Regions from separate parts of the Luteimonas sp. TWI382 genome, predicted to be linked through region 2. Evidence: predicted binding sites of a transcription regulator. Region 2 holds the regulator's gene; the other holds the start of a gene.
What was found. Region 2 encodes HrcA, which represses chaperone genes, less so after heat shock. Its sites were predicted from a motif close to TTNGCACTCNNNNNNNNNGAGTGCNAA; they were not measured.

Region 1 (7,078 bases), on a different contig from region 2:
CGATCGCGCCGGCCGTGTGCAGGTGGCTACCGACCTCACCGTGCCCGGCCATCCCGAGATCTACGCCATCGGCGACATGGTCGCGGTCGAGAGCGGCGGGCGCCCGGTCCCGGGCGTGGCCCCCGCCGCCAAGCAGATGGGCGAGCACGCGGCCGCCAACCTGCTCGCCGACCTGCGCGGCCAGCCCAGGACGCCGTTCGTCTACCGCGACTACGGCAACCTCGCCACGATCGGCCGCATGGCCGGCGTCGCGCATCTGGGGCGCATCAAACTCTCGGGCGCGCCTGCGTGGTGGTTCTGGCTGGTCGCCCACGTGTTCTTCCTGATCGGCTTCCGCAACCGCGTCGTGGTGCTGCTCAACTGGACGCTCGCGTACTGGACCCACCGGCGCGCGGCGCGGATCATCTTCGGGCCCGCGCCCGAGGTCGGGCCCGATGCAGCGGTTCGCGACCGATCGCTGCAGGCTTCCGATAGCATGGCTGCTCACCCGCCGGCGCCCGACGCCGCGCCGGACTGAGCCTCCCCCGATCTGATGCACTGACGATGCTCGATATCTCCACGCACAACTTCTTGATCGCGCTCGCGGTCACGACCGCGGCCGGCCTGGCCACAGGCCTGGGCAGCCTGCTGGTGATCTTCGCCAAGCAGCCCAACGCACGCCTGCTCGCGTTCGGGCTCGCATTCGCGGCTGGCGCGATGGTGTACGTGTCGCTGACCGAGATCCTCGACAAGTCGATTCTCGCCTTCACGGACGCCTACGGCGAGCAGCTCGGCTTCACCTGGGGCACGCTGGCGTTTCTGGGCGGCGTGCTGTTCATCGTCACCATCGACCGCCTGGTGCCCAACCCGCACGAGCGGCTGGAGGTCGACGACCCGTACTTCCGCGAGCACAACGCCAGCTACGTCAAACGCGTCGGTCTGCTGACGGCGGTCGCGATCACCGCGCACAACTTCCCGGAAGGCCTGGCGACGTTCTTCGCCACGATCGAGAACCCAGGCGTCGGCCTGCCGTTGGCGTTCGCCATCGCAATCCACAACATCCCCGAGGGCATCGCGATCGCGGTCCCGGTGTACTTCGCCACCAGCAACAAGACCTACGCCTTCCTGGCCTGCCTGCTGTCGGGCCTGGCCGAGCCGCTGGGCGCACTGATCGGCTACGCGCTGCTGCGCCCGTTCCTGTCCGAACCGGTGTTCGGCGCCGTCTTCGGGCTCATTGCCGGCGTCATGGTCTTCCTCGCACTCGACGAATTGCTGCCCGCCGCCAAGCGCTACGCCAAGGGCCACGAAACCGTCTACGGCCTGGTCGCCGGCATGGCCGCACTGGCGTTGAGCCTGGTGCTGTTCAAGTGGTGATGTCCAAGTCGCGATCGTGACGCCCAGTGCCGTCGCCGGATTCCTTGTGCTGCCACTCGAGACGCCGCGCACTGAGGACCGCTGTATACGTACATGAAAAGGCCCGCCTCGTAACGAGGCGGGCCGAGACCGCAAGCCGGCGATGCCGGTCGAACCGCAATACTAGAAGTCGTATTGAATCTGGAACCGGACGTAGCGAGGATCGGAGAAGTACTTCGCCTGACCGTAGTTGTAGTAATTGCGATAGCCGCTGGGGCCGTTATAAGCGAAGTTGGTCTCGTACACCTGGACGGGCTTGATGTTGTTGAAGGCGTTGATCACGTCGACATTCACCCGCAACCCCTCGAGCCAGCTGGGCTTGTAGACCAAGCTCGGGCTGAGCGTGATGATCCATGGCGTCCGGCCGGCAGAGCCAACAGGACTGACCACATCGTCCTCAGCTCGATCGATGTTGGAGCCCGTGGTGATGTCGCCGGTATCACATACGTGGAATACGCCGGTATAGCCATACTGGGTGCCGAAGCTGCCGTAACCACCGCCAAGGCAGGAGATGGGCGAGCCGGACTGCGCCAGCAGGTTGAAGCCGATCTCCCATTGCTCGCTCAGCGCGTAACTGCCGAAGATCTTCAGGCTGTGGCGATGATCGTTGAACAGATAACCATCGGCGCCAATCATGATCTCCGAGAAATCGAAGTCAGACGTGGTGCCGGTGTCGTCCTGGCCATTGGTGCTCTTGACCAGGCCCTCGAGATTGCCCGTCAGCTTGGACCATGTGTACGAACCGCTCAGGTACCAGTTCTCGGTCGCCTTGTCCGCGCTCAGCGTGACGGCCTTGTAGTTGCGCTTGGCCTCCGGGCCGAGGGCGTCGGCAGGAACGGTCAGTGTGACCGGATTGCCATCGACGTTGATGTCGGTGGTGATGGTCAGATCCTTGCCCGGGTTGTAGAGGTAGCAGCCCGGGATGCCACCCGGCACCGTCCACTCGTCCGCCCAGTTCGAAAGGTCGTAACCTGCCTCGATGCCGGCCCGGTAAAGGGCACGCGCATCGCAAGTGTCGTCGATCGCGGTGTCGACACGGCGATAGGTGCCTTTCACTCCCAGCGTCCAGCCGTCAAGGAAGGCGTTGTCGGACACAAGCCGGTGCTGGTAGCCGAGGATGGCCTCGTCCTGGGTGTAGGGATCTAGATCGCGCGATGCGACCGCGCGCGGATCGGGCACGCTCCCGTCCTCGCCGTTGTAGATCTGATCCTGAGAGCCACCATCATAGGGTCCGGTAATGTTGACCGGGGTGCCAGTGACCGGATCCAGGCCGCCGGAGTAGGTATAGAAGTTCTCCACGTAGTACGAGGCAGATGCCGCACGAAGCGCCACATTGGCGGCGATCGGAAGCGAGTAGCGGCCCACTGAAGCGTAGAGCTTGCTATCGCCGTTGCCGGTCACATCCCAGGTAAAGCCCACACGAGGCTGCCAGATGTTGTCCTGCTTGACGAACGTCACGCCTGTGCTGTTCTTGTTCTCGAACGAGTCGTTGCGCACGCCCAGATACAACATGAAGTTGTCGGTGATGTTCCAGTTGTCCTCGACGTACCAGGACTTCTGGTCGATTTCGACACTACCGCCGGTCGCATACTTGATGCGATCGACAATATCGACAGACTCGTCGGCATCAAGCCAGTAATCGGACGTGGTGATGTACTGGAGGTCCTGGATCGTGCCCTGAAAGGACTTCCAGCGCTCGTCGCTGTAGCCGAACGAGAACCGGTGATCCCCCAGTCGCCATTCGAGATCGATGCGACCAGCGTTACGCTCATTCGAACCGTTGAATACATCGACGCTGCTCACCGTGGCGCAGCCAATGTTTTGGCCGAAGCGCGGGCTGTCGGGTCGATAATCCAGCACATAGGGGCAAGACGGCGAGCTCTCGACATCGCCGTAGTACTTGTTCTCCACACCATCGGCATTGACGGTGTAGTTGGAATTCGTGTTCTGCATTCGCCCGTACTGCAGCGACAGCGTGAGATCGTCGTTCAGGTAGCTGGTCCACTTCAGAATGTGGGTATCGCCACCGTTCTCCCTGAATTCCTTGCCGGTGTAATCGGTCTTGCTCGCCTGCGCATTTGCCGCGGTGCTGTCGAAAGCAGCGATGTAGTTGGTGTAAGTCTGCTTGCGGGTATTGTCGAAGCCGGTGTACTCGAGATGATTGTTGTCGTTGAGGTACCAGTCCAACTTGACCATCCAGTACGGCTGCTCGGACTTGTAGTCGTATGCGGTCGTGCCGAGCGCGCTGGTGTAGGCGCCGGTCGGCGAGGACGAATAGCCGCTACCGCGCACGCCATAGGAGGCCGCATCCCAGTTGCTGAATGACCCTAGCGCAAAGAAAAACAGCCGGTCTTCAACCAGCGCGCCACTGGTCCAGAAGCTCAGATTGTCGGAGGAGGACTCATTGCGATCATAAGAGCGCCAGATCGTGCCGTCCTTGAGAGTGACCGGGTCAGGCTGCTCCCGCAACGAGTTGGGGGCGAACGTGTAACTCACCCCTCCCTTGAGTTCGTTGCTGCCGCGCTTGACCACCACGCTCGTCACGCCGCCAGTGGAGAAGCCGTATCGGGCACCGTAACCACCGGTCTGCACATCCAACTGCTCGATGGCCTGGTAAGGCACCTCTGTGAACGAAAGGTTGTCGTACAGGTTAGTGACGTTGAATCCGTTGATGTAGTAGCTGTTCTCGGCTGCTGAAGCACCACCAAAAGATGCATTACCGAAGTACTCGCTGCTCGACGCGGTGCCAGGGGTCAGCAAGGACACGGCGGTCACGTTGCGCGCTACGGGCAAGGTATTGAGCTGTTCGGCGGTAAATGTGGTTCGGGTTTCGATGCTGGTCAGGTCGATGTTGTTGACGCCCCCCAGTCCACGCACGCGGACCGTGTCCAGGCTGGTCGCGTCCGCGGCCAGGGAGGTCGTGACCGCTTGACCAGCAATGACCGTGACCCGAGTGGTCCTGCCAGACACCGTCAGCTCGTACTGCCCGGGAGGCAGCGCCGAAATGCGGAACCGGCCGTCATTGCCGACCACCGCCTCTCGGGTCGCGCCCGAAGCAAGACTCCGAACCTGGACGCGGCTCCCCGGATCGCCACCATTGCTGCCCAGGATGTCTCCCGAGGTACTTTGCGCCGTCGCCACCCCGATACAGGTCAGCAGCGCGATGCTCAATGCGGCACGTCGAAACACCGGTTTGGCGCGATTGTGGCACTTGTTCATTGCTTCTCCTCAGGTTGATGCGCCGGCATGGCCTGCGCGCATTCATGAACAAAAACAAAACCAAGGCAGAAGCTAGTCTAATAATTAACAGAAATGCAACAAAAAGACCTACTGATCTATTGACTTTCCGACGAACGGTCGGGTTAAAAAGCACTGCGCATTCAGAAGGGTGGGGGCGGGTTTGTGGCCCTGCTTTGCAGAGCATGCGAACGCGCATACAAAAACGGCCCGCTTGCGCGGGCCGTCCGGGGTCCAGCATTGGCGAACAGGACTCAGGCCGCGAACAGCGCCTTCATCTTCTTCAGCGCATTGGCCTCGACCTGGCGGATCCGCTCGGCGGACACGCCGTACTCGTCGGCCAGCTCCTGCAGCGTCACCTTGTGCTCGTCGTCGAGCCAGCGGCGACGGATGATGTCGCGCGAGCGGGCGTCGAGCTTGGCCATGCCTTCGCGCAGCAGTTCGAGCTGGTCGGCCTCGCTGTCGCTGCGCTCGTACGCCTGTGCCGGATCTTCGTCCTGTGCGACGAGGTAGGCGACCGGCGCCGGCGGCGCATTGTCGTCGTCCTCGCCCGCGGGCGCATCGAAGCCGATGTCGCGGCCCGACAGGCGCGACTCCATCTCCAGCACTTCGCGCTCGGAGACGTTGAGGTCGGCGGCGACGGTGCGCACTTCCTCGGCGTTGAGCCAGCCCAGGCGGGTCTTGCTCTTGCGCAGGTTGAAGAACAGCTTGCGCTGCGCCTTGGTCGTGGCGACCTTCACGATGCGCCAATTCTTGAGGATGAACTCGTGCATCTCGGCACGGATCCAATGCACGGCGAAGCTCACCAGGCGCACGCCGACGTCCGGATCGAAGCGCTTGACGGCCTTCATCAGGCCGATATTGCCCTCCTGGATCAGATCGCCCAGCGGCAGCCCGTAGCCGTTGTAACCGCGGGCCACATGGACGACGAAGCGCAGGTGCGAATGGACCAGCTCGCGCGCGGCATCGAGATCGTCGTGATCGCGATACCGCTGCGCCAGCGCCTGCTCCTCTTCGACCGTCAGCACCGGAATCTGGTGCACGGCGCCGATATAGGCATCGAGCGAACCGAGCGGGCTGGGGATCGGCAGGCTATTGGCAACCAGGGCGTGGGTCATGGTCTGCGTGCTCATGAAAGGGATGGTAGCAGTCTCCAGATATGACTGCTAAGGCCGCTGGAAGTTCCCGAGCGTTCCGTTTATGGAACGTTCTGCACTTCCTGGACAGGGATCATTCACAGAAGCGAGACAGCCCGCGGCACTGCTGCCAGCCGTCTCAGGAACTCGATCCTGCACCCAGGCGGGCGAATCCACGATGAAGATCAGGCCCAGCCGGCGATGCCTGCAATTGTCTCCCGCGCCGACGCCAGCGCCGGCGAGAGCGGTGCGATGCGCGGCCGGCGGTCGAGCATGCAGGTCAAGGCCGCCTCCAACAGGCAGGCATGGCCCTGGCGGAGCGCCTGACACTGGGCGGCCGGCAACAGACCCGCCGTGGCCGCGGCCTCGAGCAACGCCGGCGTGGCCCTGGGCGCGAGCAGTCCGGGGTGCGTCGCCGCCGCCTGCAGCACCAGCGACTGGGCCAGGAACTCTAGATCCACCAGCCCACCCTCGCCCTGCTTGAGGTCGAATCGGTCGGCCGTCGAACGGTCGAGTTCGCCGCGCATGCGTCGGCGCATCGCGGCGATCTCCTCGCGCAGCGCCGCCGGGTCACGAGGCCGGGCCAGTGTGTCGCTGCGGACGGATTCGAACGCCTCGCGCATCGGCGCATCGCCCGCGACCACGCGCGCGCGCACCAGCGCCTGGTGTTCCCAGGTCCATGCGCGCTCGCGCTGGTACTCCGCGTAGCTGGCCAGCGACGACACCAGCAGCCCCTTGCCGCCGTCCGGGCGCAGACGCACGTCGACGTCGTAGAGCCTGCCGCCGCCGGTGACCGTCCCCAGCAGGGCGACGATCTTCTGCGCAAGACGCGCCGCCCAACGCTGGGCATCGAGCGGCCGCGCGCCGTCGGACTGGGCATCGGCGGGCGCGTCGTAGAGGAAGACCAGGTCGAGGTCCGACCCGAAGCCCAGTTCCTCGCCGCCCAGGCTACCGTAGCCGACCACCCCAAAACGGGCATCGGGCAACCGGCCATGGGCGCGCTCGAGTTCGCGCATCGCCAGTGCGAGCACCACCTCGACCACCGCGTCGGCCAGCCAGGCGAGTTGCCGGGTCGCCGTCGGCGGATCGAGCCGGCGGTCAAGCGTGGCCAGTGCGATCCGGAAGCTCAACTGCTGGCGGATCTCGTTGAGCGCGAGCAGCGCCGCTTCCAGATCGCGCTGCTGCAGCGCACGGCTGCACTGGGTCGCCAAACCATCGCGCTCGGGCAATGGCCCTTCGACCCGGGCGTCGAGCAGTTCGTCGAGTAGCAGCGGATGCGCGGCGAGGCGCTCGGCGAGGAAGGCGCTACGGGT
Region 2 (7,078 bases):
TACTTTGTCGACGCGCAGGACCAGGTCACGCGGACCCAGGAGATGCAGGCGCTGCGCGAGGGGGTGCATCGCAGTACCCGGCGCCTGCGCCGGTGCGATGGCGATATCCGCCAGGTGCACCTGGCCTCGACATTGGTGCTGGGCGAGTCCGACAGCGAGGTCACGCGGTTGGTGCAGGTCGACGACGTGACCGAGCGTTTGCGCGCCGAGGCGCAGGTGCACGCGCTCAACCGCACGCTCGAATCGCGCGTGGAGCAGCGGACCCGGGAACTCACCCAGGCCAACCACGAACTCGAGTCGTTCGCCTATATCGTCTCGCACGACCTGCGTGCGCCGCTGCGCAGCATTGACGGCTTCGGGCGGATCCTGGCCGAGCGCTACGGCGGTGCGATCGATGCGCAGGGGCAGGACTACCTGGCGCGGGTGCGCAATGCGGCCGCGCGGATGGATGCGCTGATCGATGCGTTGCTGAAGATGTCGCGCATCAGCCGCGGCGAGTTCAAGCGCAGCCCGCTGGACTTGAGCCGTCTGGCGGAGGAGGTGGTGGCCGAATTGCGCCATGCCGAGCCGTCGCGCCAGGTCGAGGTCGTCATCGCGCCGGGGCTGACCGCCGAGGGCGATGTGGCATTGGTACGCAACCTCTTGCAGAACCTGCTCGGCAACGCGTGGAAGTTCACCGCCGATACCGCCGATGCCAGGATCGAGTTCGGCCGCGGCGCCGACGGGGCGTTCTTCGTGCGCGACAACGGCGCGGGGTTCAACGCGGACTACGCCGGCAAGCTATTCCGCCCGTTCCAGCGGCTGCACCGCGAGGACGAATATAAGGGGCACGGCGTGGGCTTGGCGTCGGTCAAGCGCATCGTCGAGCGCCATGGCGGCACGATCTCGGCCGAAGGTGCGCCGGGGCAGGGCGCGACGTTCCGTTTCACGCTGGCGCGCGCGACCGAGCCGTCACCGCGCTGAGGCATCGGCTGGTCAGGCGTCCTTGTTGTGCCGGCGCAGCAGCCGCTGCTTGTCGCGGGCCCAGTCACGCTCGCGCTCGGTCTCGCGCTTGTCGTGCTTCTGCTTGCCCTTGGCCAGCGCGATCTCGGCCTTGATCTTGTTGCCCTTCCAGTACAGCGCGGTCGGCACGACGGTGTAGCCGTCGCGTTGCACGCGGCCGACGAGCACATCGATCTCGCGCCGGTGCAACAGCAGCTTGCGCGTGCGATGGGCGTCGGCGACGACGTGCGTGGACGCCTGGATCAGTGGGGTGATCTGGGCGCCGAACAGGAACAGTTCGCCGTGGCGGATGACGGCGTAGCTCTCGCCGATGTTGGCGCGCCCGGCGCGGATGGCCTTGAGCTCCCAGCCCTGCAGCGCCAGGCCGGCCTCGTAGCGGTCCTCGAGATGGTATTCGTGGCGCGCGCGCTTGTTCAGCGCGATGGTGCCGGTGCTGTTTGCTTTATCCTTGGCCTTGCCGCTTTTCTTGCTCATTCCCGCATTGTCCTCGAAGCACGTCCTCCAGGCGAGTCATGCCCAAGATCGAACGTAGCGCCCTTGTCGGGCAACCGGCCGAGCGCATGTTCGCGCTGGTCAACGATATTGCCGCCTATCCGCGCCGCTTCGCCTGGTGCGATTCGGCGCAGGTCATTGAATCGGGTGAGGACCGCATCGTCGCCCGGCTGGATCTGGGCCTGGGTGCGTTGCGGACCTGGTTCACGACCGAGAACACGCTCTCGCCGCCCGATGCCATCGACATGCAGTTGCGGGACGGCCCGTTCAAGTCGCTGCACGGGCGCTGGACGTTCCGGGCGCTGGATTCCAGCTCGTGCAAGGTGTCGCTGTCGCTGGAGTTCGAGCCGAGCAGCCGCTTGATGCTGCCGGCGCTCACGCTGGGTTTCCGCGGGCTCGCCGATCGCATGGTCAACGACTTCATCCGGGTCGCCGAGCGCGAGCCGGCCGGCTGAGCGCGACGATGCGGATCGAGGTCGTCGACGCGCAGCCCCGTGCGCACCGCAGTTGGACGCTCACGCTACCCGACGGCGCCGATGTCGCGATGGCGCTGTCCGCGCTGCCAGATCCCGCGGTGCTGGACGGCATTGCCGGCTATGCGGTGTACGGCGTGCGCGTGGACACCCGTGCGCGTCTGGCGGACGGCGATCGGCTGGAGCTGCTGCGTGCATTGCAAGTGGATCCGAAAGAGGCACGCAGGCGCCGCGCGGCGAAGCGCGACGCAGACTGAGGCGTCCGTCAGCGGCGCTTGCCGCGCTCCTTGGGCAGGTTGCCGAACTTGCGCATCTCCGCGGCCAGCTCCTGGTCGCGGTTGGGGAAGTAGTCGCCTTCCCAGCGCGCGAGCTGGTCGTTCTCGAAGTAGACCGTGAAGTTCTTCACCTCGGTCTGACCACTGCGGCCGACCCGCTGGGTGGCGGTGTAGTCCCAGCGTTGGTGGTGGAACGGGTCTGCGATCGCGGGCGAGCCCAACAGCGCCTCGACCTGTGGCTTGCCCATGCCCACCTGCAACTGTTCGACCGCGGACTGCTCGATCAGGCTGCCCTGGTAAATCGGCTGCTTGTAGACCAGGGCGCAGCCGCTGGTGGCCAGGACGAGGGCCGAGACGAGAATGACTTTCTGCATGGCGGAGGGCACGGGCCGGGGCTGCGGAGACCGGGCCGATGATACACTGCGCCCACGCCGCCACCGCGATTCAGGCAGCCGGCGTTCAACCGCCAGTGAATGCCGGCCTGTACTCGGAGACACTTCATGGAATCGCTCGACCTGCGCAAGGCAGGACTGAAAGTCACTCACCCGCGCATGCGGATCCTGGACCTGCTGGAGCAGCGCACGCCGCGCCAGCACCTGACCGCCGAGGACATCTACCGGCAGTTGCTCGAGCAGGGCGACGAGATCGGACTGGCGACGGTGTATCGGGTGCTCACCCAGTTCGAGGCCGCCGGCCTGGTGCTCAAGCACAATTTCGAGGGCGGGCACGCGGTGTATGAACTCGACCGCGGCGGCCACCACGACCACATGGTGGACGTGGACACCGGCAAGATCATCGAGTTCGAAAGCGCCGAGATCGAGAAGCTGCAGCACGAGATCGCCGAGCGCTACGGCTACCATCTCGAGGACCACTCGCTGGTGCTGTACGTCCGCAAGAAGCGCTGAGACGTCCGAACCCGATTACCGCGCCACCGGCGATGGTCGGTGTTGGTGCCGCATGTCGCCGGTCGATGGCATGCCAGGTGTGCATGCGTTCTTGGGGCGGAACTTGGGGCGCAGGTCCGTCCCGTCAGACCATGCCCTGCAGCAGCTTGCGGGCGGCGGCGCGGGCTTCGCTGCTGACCTCGACGCCGCCGAGCATGCGCGCCAGTTCCTCGGTCCGGGCGTCGGCCTCGAGCAGGCTGACGCGGCTTTCGGTCGCGCCGCCGCTGGTGACCTTGTGGACCCGATAGTGCGCATGCCCCTTGGAGGCGACCTGGGGCAGGTGGGTCACGCACAGCACCTGGCGGCTCGCGCCCAGGGCGCGCAGCTTGTGGCCGACGATGTCGGCGACTGCGCCGCCGATGCCCGAGTCGACCTCGTCGAAGACCATCGTCGGCACCGCGTCGTGGCCCAGCGCCGCGACCTCGATCGCCAGCGAGATCCGCGACAGCTCGCCGCCCGAGGCCACCCGGCGCAGCGGCCGTGGTGGCTGGCCCGCGTTGGCCGAGACCATGAATTCGATGCGCTCGGCGCCCTGGGGGTCGGGCCGGTCGTGCTCGACCGGCTCGAATGCAATGTCGAACGTCCCGCCGCCCATGCCGAGCTCGTGGATCAGGGCGGTCGTCGCCTTCGATAGCGCCTTGCCGGCCTTGCGGCGGGCTGCGCCCAGGCGGTCGGCGGCGGTGCGCCAGCGCGCGAGTGCGGCGTCGATCTCGTCGTCCAGGCGCGCCAGACGTTCGCCGGCGCCGTCGAGCTGCTCGAGTTCGCTGGCCAGCCGCTGCCGGACCTCGCCCAGCTCCTCGGGTGTGACCCGGTGCTTGCGCGCCAGGTCGTGCAGCCGGCCCAGACGTTGCTCGAGCAACTCGAGCTCGGCCGGGTCGATATCGAGGTCGTCGCGGACCTGCCCGAGCAGGCGGGTGGCCTCGTCGAGCTGGATCGAGGCGGCGTCGAGCATCGCATCGACCTCGCCCAGACGGGGCTCATGGGCGCGCATGCGGCCCAGGTCGTGGCGCAGCGCGTGCAGGGCCTGCGGCAGGCCGACCGCATCCTCGCCGCTCATCCGCGCCAGCGCCGCGTCGCAGGTCTGGATCAGGCCCGCCGCGTTCGCATGGCGGCGGTGGGCAGCGTGCAGGTCGGCGATCGCCTCGGGCTCGAGCCGCTCGCCTTCCAGTTCGTCGAGCTGATGGCGCAGCCAGTCGCGGCGCTCGCCGACATCGCCGATACCGATCAGCGCCTCGCGCTCGCCCTGCAACGCGCGCCAGTCTTGGGCGGCGCCGCGGACCGCGGCCAGCAGGGTGCCATTGCCGGCCTGGGCATCGAGCAGCGCCAACTGGCTGCCGCGCGCCAGCAGCGCCTGGTGTTCATGTTGGCCGTGGATCTCGACCAGACGTCCGGCGAGCTCGGAGAGCTGGGCGATCGTCGCCGGGCGGCCGTTGATCCAGGCCCGCGAGCCGCCGTCGGCGCGCAGCGTGCGGCGCAACTGGCAGGTGGCGCCTTCGTCGAACTCGTTGTCGCGCAGCCAGCGCAGCGCCGGGGCGGCATCGTCCAGCGCGAACTCGGCGTGCAGCTCGGCGCGCTCGGCGCCGTGGCGGACGATGCCGCTGTCGGCGCGCTGGCCGGACAGGAAGCCCAGCGCATCGACCAGCAGCGACTTGCCGGCACCGGTCTCGCCGGAGATGACGGTCAACCCCGGTCCGAACTCAAGGTCGGTGGCGGTGGCGACGGCGAAGTTGCGGATGGCAAGGTGGGTGAGCATCGGTGGAATTGTGCCTTGGCAGCCTGCGGTCGTGTAGCGGCGGCTTGATAGCCCCTGCGCGTCTCATCGGCTAAGACCGCGCTTGCATCGGTGGCGGCGGCGCCGTATACCGCCCGCATGTCGTCCGATGTCCGCCATCCGCTGGATCCGCGCGCCCGCCAGCTGCTGCGCACGCTGATCGGGCGGCATATCCGCGACGGCGAGCCGGTCGGTTCGCAGACGCTCGCCCGGCATGCCGGGCTGGACGTGAGCCCGGCGACGATCCGCAACATCCTGGCCGACCTGGAGGAGGCCGGGCTGCTCAGCTCCCCGCACACCTCGGCCGGGCGCGTGCCCACCGCGCAGGGCTACCGGGTGTTCGTCGATTCGCTGCTCCAGGTCAAGCCGCTGCGCGAGCAGGAGCTGCTGCGCTTGCGCGGGGAGCTGACCGGGGCCGGCGGGCACCAGTCGCTGCTGGGCAGCGCCTCGGAACTGGTCTCGGCGATGACGCGCTTCGTCGGGGTGGTCTCGGTGCCGCGGCGCGAGCAACTGGCGTTCCGGCACATCGATTTCGTGCCGCTCGACGGTCAGCGGGTCATGGCGATCATCGTCTTCGCCGACCACGAAGTGCAGAACCGGATCTTCCAGACCCGGCGCAGCTTCGACGCCGCTGAGCTCGAGCGCGTGGCCAACTACCTCAACCAGCATTGCGCTGGCCGGCCGATGGCCGCGGTGCGGGCGACGCTGGTCGAAGAACTGCGCCATGCCCGCGACGAGATGGAAGCGTTGCTCGCGCAAACGATGGAGCTGGCCGAGCAGGCCTTGGTGCCGGCCGACGAGGATATGGTGCTGGCCGGGCAGAACCGGCTGATCGGGGTGCAGGACCTCTCGGACCTGGACCGGCTACGCGAATTGTTCGAGGCGTTTTCCCGCAAGCGCGAGATCCTGCAGTTGCTCGAGCGCACCCTGCACGCGCCGGGCGTGCGCATCTTCATTGGCGAGGAAACCGGCCTGGCGCCGCTGGAGGGCGTGTCGCTGGTCACCGCGCCGTACGCGGCGGGCGGACGGACACTCGGCGTATTGGGGGTGATCGGCCCGACCCGCATGGCCTACGACCGGGTGATTCCGGTGGTGCAGGCGACCGCGGACTTGCTGGGCGCCGCGCTCGGCGCTCACCCGTCGGCGGGCGAGGGCGCCGCGGGCCGTACGCCCGACGCGGCCTGAGCCGCCAGGCGCGACGCGCCAATTCCCCGGCCGTGGCTTGAAACCGCGGCGGCCAGCCCCATAGCTGGGCGGGTCGGCGGCCAGACGCCCGCCCCGGAACCGGACATGACCCAGGAACAGCACGAGACGCAGCACCCCGAAATCCACGAGTCCGACGACCAGGCCACGCCGGTCGAGGCCCAGCTGACCGAACAGGTCGAGCTGCTGAAGGCCGAACTCGAGCAGGTGCGCGCACAGAGCCTGCTCGAGCGCGCCGACCTGGAAAACCAACGCAAGCGCCTGGCGCGCGAGATCGAGACCGCACGCCGGTTCGCCAATGAGCGCTTGCTCTCGTCGCTGGTGCCGGTGTTCGATGCGCTCGAGGCCGGCTTGGCGAGTGCGCCGGAGAATGATCCGCTGCGCGCCGGCGTCGAACTCACCCTGCGCGAACTGGTCAAGGCGACCGAGAGCAATGGCCTGCGCGTGGTCGCCCCGGCGGCCGGCGACGCCTTCGACCCCGAGCAGCACCAGGCGATGAGCATCGTCGAGGTGCCGGGCGTGCCGCCGGGCGCGGTCGCCCAGGTCTTCCAGAAGGGCTACCTGCTCAACGAGCGCCTGCTGCGCCCGGCGATGGTGGTGGTCGCCAAGGCCGACTGAGCGCGCGCCGCGCCATCGCGCGTCACACCGCTTGAACGCTGTGTTGCGCGCCCCCAGATACCCCGCATCGACGGCCACGCCGCCGTCCCCGCACAACGACATTTCCTAGAGGAAGCATTGCAATGGCAAAGATCATCGGCATCGATCTCGGCACGACCAACTCGTGCGTGGCGATCATGGACGGCGGCAAGGCCAAGGTCATCGAAAACAGCGAAGGCGACCGCACGACGCCGTCGATCGTCGCCTACACCAAGGACGGCGAGGTGCTGGTCGGCGCCTCCGCCAAGCGCCAGGCCGTCA

Region 1: the regulator HrcA is predicted to act here: its motif matches at 5,773-5,799, upstream of rpoH (RNA polymerase sigma factor RpoH).

Annotation. Positions count from the first base shown of each region.
Region 1 is NZ_JBDJNS010000016.1:22,920-29,997, reverse strand. Features, by position in the region: gene ABE505_RS11335 (NAD(P)/FAD-dependent oxidoreductase) at 1-517, shown strand, start outside; gene zupT (zinc transporter ZupT) at 544-1,353, shown strand; gene ABE505_RS11325 (TonB-dependent receptor) at 1,516-4,611, opposite strand; gene rpoH (RNA polymerase sigma factor RpoH) at 4,884-5,762, opposite strand; gene glnE (bifunctional [glutamate--ammonia ligase]-adenylyl-L-tyrosine phosphorylase/[glutamate--ammonia-ligase] adenylyltransferase) at 5,951-7,078, opposite strand, start outside.
Region 2 is NZ_JBDJNS010000022.1:4,718-11,795, forward strand. Features, by position in the region: gene ABE505_RS13050 (CHASE domain-containing protein) at 1-963, shown strand, start outside; gene smpB (SsrA-binding protein SmpB) at 976-1,476, opposite strand; gene ABE505_RS13060 (SRPBCC family protein) at 1,515-1,949, shown strand; gene ABE505_RS13065 (RnfH family protein) at 1,946-2,224, shown strand; gene bamE (outer membrane protein assembly factor BamE) at 2,233-2,616, opposite strand; gene fur (ferric iron uptake transcriptional regulator) at 2,743-3,147, shown strand; gene recN (DNA repair protein RecN) at 3,272-4,939, opposite strand; gene hrcA (heat-inducible transcriptional repressor HrcA) at 5,057-6,142, shown strand; gene grpE (nucleotide exchange factor GrpE) at 6,248-6,778, shown strand; gene dnaK (molecular chaperone DnaK) at 6,901-7,078, shown strand, end outside.